Regions from separate parts of the Paenibacillus sp. J22P51 genome, predicted to be linked through region 1. Evidence: riboswitches for the same ligand, from Rfam matches in the RefSeq annotation. Region 1 holds a riboswitch; the other holds the start of a gene.
The links. Region 1 has a riboswitch for cyclic di-AMP ahead of AC58QC_RS28730 (hypothetical protein). Riboswitches for the same ligand answer to the same signal wherever they lie in the genome.
Positions count from the first base shown of each region.

Region 2: another riboswitch for cyclic di-AMP. It lies ahead of AC58QC_RS10980 (C40 family peptidase); the one in region 1 lies ahead of AC58QC_RS28730 (hypothetical protein).

Region 1 is NZ_JCAUAZ010000024.1:12,457-18,559, forward strand. Features, by position in the region: gene AC58QC_RS28705 (hypothetical protein) at 64-771, opposite strand; gene AC58QC_RS28710 (DUF5412 family protein) at 743-1,156, opposite strand; gene AC58QC_RS28715 (hypothetical protein) at 1,289-1,795, opposite strand; gene AC58QC_RS28720 (hypothetical protein) at 1,990-3,048, opposite strand; gene AC58QC_RS28725 (transposase) at 3,196-3,561, opposite strand; gene AC58QC_RS28730 (hypothetical protein) at 3,862-4,242, opposite strand; cyclic di-AMP (ydaO/yuaA leader) riboswitch at 4,328-4,464, opposite strand; gene phoU (phosphate signaling complex protein PhoU) at 4,813-5,472, opposite strand; gene pstB (phosphate ABC transporter ATP-binding protein PstB) at 5,499-6,103, opposite strand, start outside.
Region 2 is NZ_JCAUAZ010000004.1:1,600-7,702, reverse strand. Features, by position in the region: gene yyaC (spore protease YyaC) at 1-242, opposite strand, end outside; gene AC58QC_RS10985 (hypothetical protein) at 421-1,080, opposite strand; gene AC58QC_RS10980 (C40 family peptidase) at 1,266-2,153, opposite strand; cyclic di-AMP (ydaO/yuaA leader) riboswitch at 2,156-2,318, opposite strand; gene AC58QC_RS10975 (GNAT family N-acetyltransferase) at 2,444-2,950, opposite strand; tRNA gene AC58QC_RS10970 (tRNA-Gly) at 3,268-3,338, opposite strand; tRNA gene AC58QC_RS10965 (tRNA-Pro) at 3,356-3,432, opposite strand; tRNA gene AC58QC_RS10960 (tRNA-Arg) at 3,453-3,529, opposite strand; tRNA gene AC58QC_RS10955 (tRNA-Gly) at 3,536-3,610, opposite strand; gene AC58QC_RS10950 (AIM24 family protein) at 3,713-4,411, opposite strand; gene AC58QC_RS10945 (SH3 domain-containing protein) at 4,438-4,890, opposite strand; gene AC58QC_RS10940 (GyrI-like domain-containing protein) at 4,947-5,573, opposite strand; gene AC58QC_RS10935 (ferritin) at 5,707-6,103, opposite strand, start outside.

The sequences.
Region 1 (6,103 bases):
CCCGTTTGTTGAACGAACAAATAAAGAGCTTCCGCATGCAAGCTCCTTCATTATAGTTTCCCGTTAGTGTAACTCAATCGTCTTATATTCCTTCCAATCTGAGAGGAAACAAAGGAATTTATCGCTTATATCTAACATGCCATGATGAGTTCTCCAAGATCCTCCACCATTAAAAAGGTCAATTAACGGTTTGAATAGATCATTAAATTGAATTGCAATTGGATCTCCTTCATCTGCTAATGAACTCCAAATAACATGATTCACGCATAACGCTTGAGTTACTCCATTTGGTGCTGTAATTAGATTGGGACATAACTCAAAAACCTTATCATAATCAATCTTACTTTCCTTATTGATCAATTTAACAGGATCGATATATGGGTATTTTGATTCCACCGAAAGAAAATCAAGAAAAAGAGACAATCGCTTGAAAAACTCCTTTACAAAAAAAACGTCCATATTACACTCTTCTTCGGTTCTTTCATGATTATTCATCCAATTAATGGAGTTTATATTTTCAATTGCTTGATTTAAGAAAAGACTCTTCATTTTACTTTTCTCCTCTTTTTTGCAATCGATTATTAGCAATTGACTAGAAATATGACTCAATACATTCGCTATCAATATGTTATTACCTTTTTTGTAACTATCCTGCCCGTTAGCGGGGAAACCAAAAACGGCTGCCGAAGCAACCGCTATTTCACTAACGTTCTCCGTTAGCGGAATTCCTTGAATAAAAAATTCACAATCTCCTGAAATCATATTTCTCATTTGGCAATTTTATAACATGACCATTAATTCTAACATTTTCATTGTCAATCCATATGATGTCTGCATTCTCTTCTCTATAATTCCAGTAAATATTCTTTTTCTTCTTAGAACTTTTGTTGAAAACAAGTTCTGCTCTTACAGAAAAGGCAGTCGTTGCCCCCCTACTAATAACATAGGCATTAATTGTATATTTGCCGTTTGGAGAGTTTGATTGTTCTATTAAATCACCTGTCGGGAGCCGATTCATGTCAAAGAAAGCCCAGTAAATACCATAACCAATTATACAAATTGACAGCAATCCAACTGAAAGTAGAAATTTAAGCACATTTTTTTTTGTTCTCTTAATCTCAAAAATAATATTTTGCTCATCAATTGAATGTTCCATTTTCCTCCATTAATAATGACCTAATTTTATATTGGTAGGAGATTGAATCTTGTTGTTGACTTCACTTGTTTCTACTATCGTTTTCCGATAGCTTAATGGATTACCAAAGTTACGTTAACATTTTTTTTGATATTATATATTATTTAATTTATATTTCGTTTTCTCTACTAGCCTTATCTTGTATTTTTCATTTAAATATCTTCCTATTGATTTCCCATCCCTGTTTAAACAATGTGCGTATGACTTAATTTCATTTCCATCCCGTAATAAAAAGATATATTCATCTTCAGCCGGCCCTTTCCCTAAACGGAAAGTAACCGTTCCGATTGTTTCTATCTTGACCGATGTGATTTGTTTTATTTCATCAACACTGATTTCACTGCTCTTGCAGAAAAAAATATATTTCGTTAGCAGTCCACCATGTAGTTTCCAGTAATACCCCTTCAGGTAAAGCATGCTAATAATAAAGAACACCACGAAGAGGATTAATATTGGTTTGTTAATTCCAATCATAAAATGAACAATTACTAAAAAGATTAGAAACATCAACGGGTAAATTATAAGAGCCTTCTTGAAATTAAATTCTATCTTGGAATCCCCCGACCTCATTAGGCAACCCCTTTCAGATACTTTATCCATATGTTACCACACCAATTCACTGAAGATAACTGCCCGTTAGCGGAGTGAAGGGCTACAAGCGACAGCCCTATTGATATTAACTTTTGTTCTCCGTTCAGTCATTCTTGTCTGTGTTTTTCAGATAATGCGGGTAGACGCAAAAAAAAGACCGGGGCACAGTTATTCACTGTATCCGCCGGTCTTTACTGAAAATTTTAGTCGTCTTTGCCTCTATTGCCCTTGTGCTTGCCGTTGTCCTGATGCTCTTTCTCTTTGATCTTTAATTCGACTTTCTTGTGGTCGTCCTTCTTTTGCTTGTCATGCTCCTGTTTGTCCTCGTTGTCGTCGTCGTCATATTCATCGTCGTCGTTATTGTTATTTTGCCTGATTGTGATTTGCGCATTCACAGTTGCAGCGGCAGCGACTGAGGCAGTCGAGGGTGAGGCCGGAGTACTTACAGGGGCTTCCGGCGTAATCGAAGGTGCCTCTGGAGTGCTTGCAGATGTTGCAGCTGACGCGGCTGCAGCAGGCTTCGCTTCAACCTCGATGTTGACGTTCAGCGTGGTGCCGTTCAACTCAAACCAATTTGTGAACGCTGTGCTGATTTGCTGCTGTACGTTCGGCGACTTCAGATCGATGCCGGCGAGCAGCGTACGGATCCAGTGTTCCGCGTCGTCGCTTTTGAGGAATAGCCCGTCGCGGCCTTTCGGCTTCATTTTGATCATCGACATGCCGTTATTGTGATCGCCTTTATCGTGCATTTCCATGGTAAAGCCGTTGCCCTCGATCTTGATATGTAGCGTTTTCCAAGGTGCAGCAGCATCCGCCGATGCCGTTGGCGCAACGGTTTGCGCCGGAGCTGACGATGATGTAATTGGGCTTGTGCCGGCGGCAGGTGTTACAGGTGTTGCGGACGCAACTGCTGCGGCAGGTGCTGACGAAGCAGCGGTCGTCGGTTCCTGGGCGCTGTCCGATTTGTTCGTCACTGTAATCGAGATAGCTTTTATGTAAGCGACCTGCTTCTTTCCATTCAGGATCAGCTCGACCTTAAACCCCGTACCGAGATCGCTCATTTGCGCTTTGTGGTCATCCAGGAATACCCATACCATCTTCGATAGCGGCACTGTTTTTTCAGCGCCTTCGTCTGTCGAAACCGTTACGCCTTGGGCTGCATCGATCGTTTTCACCATTCCGGTCACAGTCTGCGAAGCTTCGTCGGCATTCGAAACACCCGAAATCGAGCGTACTCCGAACGTAACCAATGTTGCGCACAAGAGGCCGATCCCCAACTTTGTCCATTTTTTCATTACTTTACCCTCCGTGTTGTTTGATCAGCTACTATTCTTTGATACCATTCGCGGAGGAGGCGGTATTTCAGGGGGGAGGAATTCCGTGCTTTCTTTGTAATCCTGCGAATGAACCTACCTACGTAATCTAGATTTACTTTGTGCTTTGTCAGGAGAATAAGACTCTCCTCGTTGAGCCAGACCAACCAGAATACGTGCTAGATTACCAACTAATTTAAACAAGGAACGGTACTTTTTCATGTGCCTTACTTGTACGTTATGTTCATGCCATTTCCGAAACAACACATTGTTACCAATAAGACGTAACGTTGCTAAATACAAATACTTTCGCAGAGTTGCATCTCCCCGTTTAGAGAGTACGATCTGCCCTTTACGTTTACCCGACATACTCTCGGCTAGGTTCATACCTGCTCTTCTAAGAAGTTGTCTCCCGTGATAATACAGACTTAGATCACCTGCACCCGAAAGAATAGCCGCAATGAATAAGCTTAAACTATAAAGAGCGCCTCATTGATGGTGTTGGGTTTCAAACCCATGGACAAACCCATCATACCGAGGCGCTCCTTTTTTGAAAAAAACCATTTATTAGGCCCTACAGGAAGGTTCAATAAAAAAAGGAACCTACATCAATATGGCTCCTGCTGCTCTACATTAGGACGAATAAAGAAATGAAGAATTTTCATACCATACGATCAAAGTTGGTTATTGACGGGCTAAATGGATAAGTAGCGACCGAAATATGTATAGAAACAGCCATATCCTTTAAATAGGAATATCATGTTATCTACTGCTGATGTACTCTCTGAGGCAAGGATACGGACCACCAAAAATATTAGCCATGGTTACGATAAATTGGTAATGTTCCTCCAAGATTTTTAGTGAAATACCAACGCGTTTGGCTTGTATTTTTTGAAACACTAACTCCCTTTCCGAATTTATTGTGTTTAACAACTCGTTGTTTTGAGCCACTATTTTGCTTATTTCCAATAAGGTCTCTGTTTCGACACCTGTAGGCCTATACGCCAAATTCGAAAAACAAATGTCCAACTCCTCTAGTCGTCGCTTTAAGTGAAAAATCTCCTCTTGTCGCTGCATAGAAACGTTCGACCTTTTCAATAGAAAAAGTTTCTGCACTTGTTTCTTTAAACTCGTAAGAAGCATTTCTAAATCCTCCTTCTTTCCTTGACCGGAAAAAGGAAGCGAGGGAATCGAGCCCGATAAAATAAAAGGTCCCATATAAAGCACATCATTTTCTTTCTACGCTGACGAAGTTAGCTGACGGATTCGGGTTGAAAGTTAACCCTAACACTTAAAATGTGTACTCACCCCAGAAAACTTGGTTCCCCCGCTTCTTTGATCCAAAGAATTAAGCGTTGAATGATGCATTTTCTTATTTTATCAATGTAGCCGAATACATTTCAAGAAACAATAGTAATGTTTTCTAATAATTTACTAAGACATTAGTCATGCACATTTATAGGTGATTTGTCCCCGTCTAGAAAGTTGTTCAAGAAAATTGCCCCGTTACTTTAATAAACAAAAGAGGAGCTGTCGCGAAGCAAGCCCTAAACTATTTTTCCGGAACGACGGGACAATAAAAGCCGTGTGTGGAATATAATATAAGTTACTACTTTCCAATTATGAGGTGATTATTTGTCTAAACGAACTCGAATATGGTTTCTTGGAGCAATTGCTTTTTGAAAAGGCGGTTGAGATTGGTGTGCTCATATTTTAAACGTTCAAATCTTTCCGTTTTCCCGTCACCATATAGATGACTCCTTCACCAATATTCGTTGTATGATCCGCAACACGCTCTAAGAAGTGGGCGACGAATAGTAGATGAGTTAGCTGACGATTACGATGATAATCCGTACCCATCATTCCCATCAGCTCCTGCATAACAATGCTGTAAAGCTTATCTACACGGTCATCCTTCTCCGCTAGCGCAGCTGCCCGGTGTACGTCTCGTTCCGTATACGACAGTAGACTTTCATGCAGCATTTCTATTGCAATTTCCGCCATCTGCGGAATGACTTCAAGCGGCTTTACAAGCTCTTCACCTACAAGCCGAATTGTTATTTTAGCGATATCAACAGCGTGGTCAGCGATTCGTTCTAAGTCCGTGGCAATTTTCAACACCGTTCCAATTATCCGAAGATCACTAGCCATCGGTTGCTGCAAGGCAATTAAGCGAAGACATAATTCATCAATGGTTGTTAAGTAATCATCAATCTGATCATCCTTTTGGATGACTTGCTTTGCAGTCTTTTCATCCAACTTCGCCAAAGACTCCACAGATTTATAAATTAACTCCTCAACACTTTCTCCCATTTTGCGCAGCTCTTGCTGCAGTAGTGCCAATGATTGATGAAACCCCGGTCTTGCGCCCATGTTTATCTCTCCTTTTTTGGTTGTTGTTAGCCGAATCGACCCGTAATGTAGTCTTCTGTTCGTTGATCATTCGGATTGGTGAATATATTATCGGTTTTATCGGTTTCAACTAGATAACCGTTAAGGAAGAAGGAGGTCATATCTGAAATTCTTGCTGCTTGCTGCATATTGTGTGTCACGATAATGATCGTATATTTCTCTTTCAAGGTTTGAGTTAGTTCTTCTACTTTCAACGTTGAGATTGGATCAAGCGCAGATGTCGGCTCATCCATGAGCAGAACATCCGGCTCTACCGCGAGCAAACGAGCAATACATAAACGCTGCTGCTGTCCACCAGATAACCCCATTGCCGACTTATGCAGTCGATCTTTCACTTCATCCCAAAGCGCAGCTTGCACGAGACTACGTTCAACGATTCCATCGAGGACGGATTTCTTTTTCGTACCATGAATACGCGGTCCATACGCGATATTGTCATAAATGCTCATTGGGAATGGGTTAGGACGCTGGAACACCATGCCGACACGCTTACGCAAGGTAACGACATCAGAGTCGGAGTCATAAATATTGTGACCATCGACAGCGACATTCCCTGTTATTCGTACGTTATCAATGAGATCGTTCATTCGGT
Region 2 (6,103 bases), on a different contig from region 1:
CTGGCATCACAAGGTGCCGCTAGCGTTCCAATGACATGTGGATAACCAAGCTCTGCAAGTTTACTCCCAACAAGCGGACCCAGAGAGTCTCCTGTCGAGCGATCCGTCCCTATACATACAAAAGCCAACCTCCGAGGATCCAGCTTGTTGCTCAAGGCAATCTTTTGCAGAAACTGGCCCAACTGCTTACCATTCACCTTTTTCCAAAACTGCTCCTGCAGCTCCATGGGTTCTTTCTCCATCTTTGCCTCCCTTTCAGGCATGTACACATCTCGCTTCACCTGATGCATGATAATTCTATTCTTTCATATGGAGGTGGCACATGTCCACTTCAGCACCCTCATTTGCGCACACCAAATAAGCGTTACTCAACGGAGCAAAGCCTATTCATGCTGCTTGATTGTTCTGATCAGTCACCAATTAATGTACACGGTTCATCCGTACGACTCGATAATAGAGCTGACCGCTTACCTCTTGTTCCACTTCCAGATAGCCTTCCGTATGGACATAATCACCCAACATATAGGTGGAAGCGTCTGCGGAATCGGCATGTGTCAGAAAGAGAAGCGCCACTTTATCATCCCCTACCACAAATCCAACCTGTTCCTTCACCTGAAACTTCTCAAGAATTTTGCCATGGTGTGATCTCACGATATGATGAAACCGCCAAGCCCCATCCTCATTCACGATAAAATAAAGCACACGATTTCGATGCGCATTGCTAAACTCCCGCGTTACGCCGATCATGCACACCTTCTCACCAATGCGTAAATACTCATCGATGATGTACGATTTCAATCGCAATCGATGTGTATTTTTGCTATGAATATACGATTCCATCTCATCTATGGAGCGCTGATCCTTTGGATCTTGCTTGGTCGCGTAGAATACTTCTCTAATAAACGTATCCGTTTGGAATTGCCTTGCCCCTTTGAAATGGTTATAAGTTTGAAAAAATTGCCCAATCACTTCCCGGATATCTTCCGGTATGGCAGGACCCGTTTCTACGCTATACATGCGATCTGTTCGACCCGACAATTTAATTTTATGAAACCAGCTTTTCCAGACACTGACTTGCATGTCGCACGCGTCACCTACTTTCTTCCAACCATTTCTCCATTATAGGCTATAATTCTCAAAAATTCGATAAAAATCGCAGATATTCGCACAAAAAAAGAGCATCTGCCCGCCAGGCTTTCCATTGTGAAAGCCCTAGCGAACATACGCTCTTAAACAACTTGCTTCTACTTGTGTTAGTCCTTAGCTTAAAGCACGCGTTTTGCCCCTACATATCTGGAGCTCCAATAGGTGCTAGCGAGACTATCGACCTTTACACCACCGGACGTCGTCGCGGAAATGAATTGATTATTTCCCAAATAGATGCCCACATGATTGACGATGTTTGAAGCAAAGAATACGAGATCTCCTTCTTTCAAATCCGTCACTCTTGCACCTGCTTGATCATACATTTGGACAGAGGTACGCGGCAGCTCGATGCCTTTGGCCTCGAACAAGTAGCGAACGAATCCAGAACAATCAAAACCTTTGGGTGTTGTTCCTCCCCATTGATAAGGCGTTCCTTTAAAAGTCGTTGCAGCTTGAATAATTTGAGCTGAAACGGATGGCTGAACGACCTTTAGTGCTGGGGCGGCTGCTGGTGGCGGTGCAATCCATGCTGGCTTATGGGACTTACCGTCCTCTTCAACGATGGCGATTTTATTCGCATCATTCCACGCAATCGGAGATCCAAACGTCTCTGTTATGAAACGCAAAGGAACGAAGGTATTTCCCTTAAGCAGTGTCGGACTGCTCTCTAATTCAACTAACTTACTGTTGACTACCGCTTGCTCTTCGTCCGTTGTTAGTTGAATCGCCTGCTCATTGTTCTTTAGGGTGACGACAACTTCATCACCTTGCTTCGCCCAGTCCACTTGATAACCTAGCTTCTCCGACAGCACACGCAGTGGCACCTGAAGCTTACCCTCTGTGTCAATAAACGGCTGTACTTCAGGGAATTGCACCAGTTCGTCATTCACTTGAACCTTCACCGAAGAGGTGTCTGTCGCAGCTTGAGCTGATGGAGCGTTGAACATGGAGATGGCTGCGCCCAAAAGAACGCATGAGCAAATAACACTTTTTGTAAAAAGTTTCAAAACATTGTCCTCCTTGAAGCCTCCGAGGTTAGTTGACGGGTTCGGGAAGAGGTTTTCCCTAGTGCGCTCCATTAGTCTAAGACTAACTAAGCATCCATTCACCCCAAGTAAAGAAGTCCCCCGTACCGGAGCTTTTGATGCTCCGAGATTCGGCATTTTTTGTCTATGTTAGACTAGCACAGTTCGTTTTCGCCTGACAACCTTTTCGCGGTGGTAAGTGTTTCCTTTTCGGGTTGTGCCACATGAACAAAAGCACCTCCAGAGATTATTATCCTGAGGTGCCCTTACCATTACTGCCTATATACCTCTGCGTAGAGAGTGTTCTTGTAGGGCCCAAACTCTTTTTCCGTCAACGGATGAGGATAACTCATGATTTGGAGAGGTAATGACAGTTGCCCTTCTCTGAGAGGAGGCTGCTCATAGGGAAATAGGTTCAAATGAAAGCCGCACCGCTCATAAAATTCAATTCTCCGCTTGGCATCCGACGTATTTGGCGGCTCGACTTCAAGTACGATAGGCGTTGCAGCGCTGCTCATATATGTCGTCAGCATTCGTTTGCCTATCCCTCCGCCCCGAATCGCGGTATGGACTGCAATATGCTCCACAAATCGGAACGTACCGAAATTCCAACTTGCCACAAAGCCAAGCAGTTGCCCATGAGCCTCCCTCTCGACATCAATTCTGTAATTAGGATGCGAAAGCAGCGCTCGCTGCCCTTCATAGGTCCTTATCTCCGTATCAGGAAAAGCGGATTCCATCAGTTCGAATACATCATTAAATGAATCAACTAACTCCATCGTTGGCATCTCCTTTCAGATTAGGGTATCCAACAAAGCCTTCTGATCATGCAACACCTTACCACTTTGATAAAAAGCATGTGCCGCAGTAGGAAAGCCCGCTGGCAACGCATGACCCATGAATGGGTGAACCTCTATGGGAATACTCCAAATGCTTATTATAACGCTTCCTACGGAAGCAACTGGTGGTATATTTGGACGCTCGTCCTACATAGCCTATTCTCAGAAGTGTGCACGGACGGTCGAACCCTCTATGGGCTCTCTTCACAGCCTAGCATAAATAAAAAAGACCACCCGAAGGTGATCTTTTTTATTTAAGCGGGCGGCGGGAATCGAACCCGCGCGATCAGCTTGGAAGGCTGAAGTTCTACCATTAAACTACGCCCGCATATAAAAATTCTAAAGTGGTCGGGACGACACGATTTGAACATGCGACCCCCTGCTCCCAAAGCAGGTGCTCTACCAAGCTGAGCTACGTCCCGTAGTGAAGATAAAGTGTAAATGGCGCGCCCTGAGAGATTCGAACTCCCGACCTTTTGATTCGTAGTCAAATACTCTATCCAGCTGAGCTAAGGGCGCAAATATTGGAGCGGAAGACGGGGATCGAACCCGCGACCCTCGCCTTGGCAAGGCGATGCTCTACCGCTGAGCCACTTCCGCATACGGTTATTTCTCACTCGCTCAGTAAGAGTTTCTCTGAGGCGACAAGGAATAATATATCAGGTATTCGGGACAAATGCAACTTTTTTTTCAATCTTTTTATTATTTGATGAAAACTCCACCAAAAGGCAGCACTTCCCGAGCTATACGTCGCAGCAAGCTATCCGATTTCATATGCTCGTCCAACTTGGGATCAGGCTTACAAGGCTGCATAAGCACATGTCCATGGCCAGTGATCTCCCAGTGATAGTTCATATGCTGACTAGCCAGTGTATTACCGTATACACAAAGTCGCAGCTTGGCCTGCCGCGGATAAGCAACAAGACAGCTGACATCGATATATAAAGGTTGCTTTGGATCTAAAGCCATCTGATGCAAAGGACCCGCTGTTAATAAGCCTAGCGTACCGGGGCCATGAAATTGCATTTTAACAAGATCTTGCGTGATCAAGGAATTCTTGACGCTCTGCAAATGCGTTGTGAAAGTCACACCTTCCGTATAGAACAAGACATGACGAAACTCAAACAAAAGGTCATCTTCGGCTTCTAAAGGCAGTACAGCCAAGCTATAAGCTTCTGGCAGCCCCATCAGCAATTGTCCTGGCCCTCTTACACGTGATTGGATCAACCTCTTTTTCCTATACATACCGGGAAGCTTCATTAAGGCATCTTCTCTAAGCTCTGGCATCCCTTGGAACGCTACAATTTGGTTGGGATGCAGCACATGCACAGACTCGCCTTGCTCAAGCTGAAGCGTTGCCATCCTTGCTTGTAAGCTTGCATTTTCAAAGATGACCTCCATACGCATCCCCTCCTCATCCCTGCCTGCTAACGCATCCCGCGCTTCTTCCTACGCCACACGATAATACGAAACACGCGCCCGAGCAAAAAATAGCCTACAACAAGCGCAGCTGCGGTAATCACCATGTAGGTTATTTTTCGGTTTCGTTTCTCTTTATCCAGCGCAAGTTGTTCCATTACTTTCAATCGCTCTTGCAATTGCTCGTTATCCTTCTTAAGTGCCTCGTTCTGGCTCAAGAGACGATCTTCGATCTCTTGGGACTGCCGAACGGCTTCCGATAGCTTGTCCTTCTGTTCTTCTAATTGCTGCTTCGTAGCCTCATAATCCTTCTGGATCTGCTCGACATTGCTTGGTAGTTGATAGATTTCTTTTGCCCGATCTAACCATGAGGCATGGGCAGCGGGAGCTGGATACATGAACCCAATCCAGATAATAAAGATAACCACGAGTCCAATCGAAGTCATGATACGTTTTTGCATCCGCAATCCCTCCCATGCTTCACATCTCGACATTATGTTCTATTTTACAGCAAAAATCACCCCTTCACCACTTCTATCGCTTGAACCGGATACCGCAAAATCGTTTTCAATTTCACAGGCTCAATCTTCCTCGGATCGGATAAATAAATCTCATGATGAAGTCCACAATAGCTGAGCTGATTTTGTTCCATAAAATGCTCCATCTGAGCCAATGTTTCTGGCTCGGTCGCATACGGACCCACGTGCAGCATCTGGACACAGCGTCCCTCATGCAAAGTTTCATACTCAACATTGGAGATTATCTTAAGCTCTTTTTTCTTGTCAGCGGCAGCTCTACGTGCTACTTCTACGTCCTCAGCGGTGACATACGCTGGCATACGAATCAACAGCTTCCAATGCCATTCTTCCCTCGGCACCTCTAGCGCAGATCTAGGATCGCCATCCACCCACCACTGCCCTTCTAGCTTCGCTACAGTGAAGTCTTGCTCCAGTTTCTTGTAATAGGCCTTAACACCGTATGCGACCGTGTATAGCGCTTCTGTGGCGTTAGCAAAGGCTGTACCATTGGGATCTCCCTTCCCCACAATAGCAACATAGGAGATAGGTTCAAATTCAACTAACTGTGGCTTAGCTGGCGCTGTATAATAGGCTTTATCCTTTTTGGCTAAATCTAATTTATCCATGGATGCACTTCCTTCTTTTTTTCTTCTACTTTACAAAATAAACCCTGACAACCCTATGTCAACAAACAGAAAAAAACTTACTGTCGCAAATATGCGAAACAAGTAAGTTTTTGTCTCATAAAAGGATATGTAATTATTCCGCAGCCGGTGGGGTAAACGAGCGTTGTGCAAATTCAGCATCCAACATATAGAAAGCATTGCTGTCTTTATCAATGCGCTTCAATTTATTAATAATACTGTCGAACATCGCTTCTTCCTCTACCTGCTCATCAATGAACCATTTCAAGAACTGCATCGTCGCATGCTCACGATCATTCAGCGCTAAGTCGGATAAGTGGTAAATGCGTTTGGTCACTTCTTGCTCATGCAGATAAGCATGCTCAAAAGCATCCAAAATCGACTCATATTGATTCACTGGTGTATTCATCCCTGCAAAATTAACCTTTTTCCCACGGTCATTAATAAACTTGAAAATTTTCATTGCATGAAACTTCTCTTCTTCGGCTTGTACTTTAAAAAAGTTCGAAAAC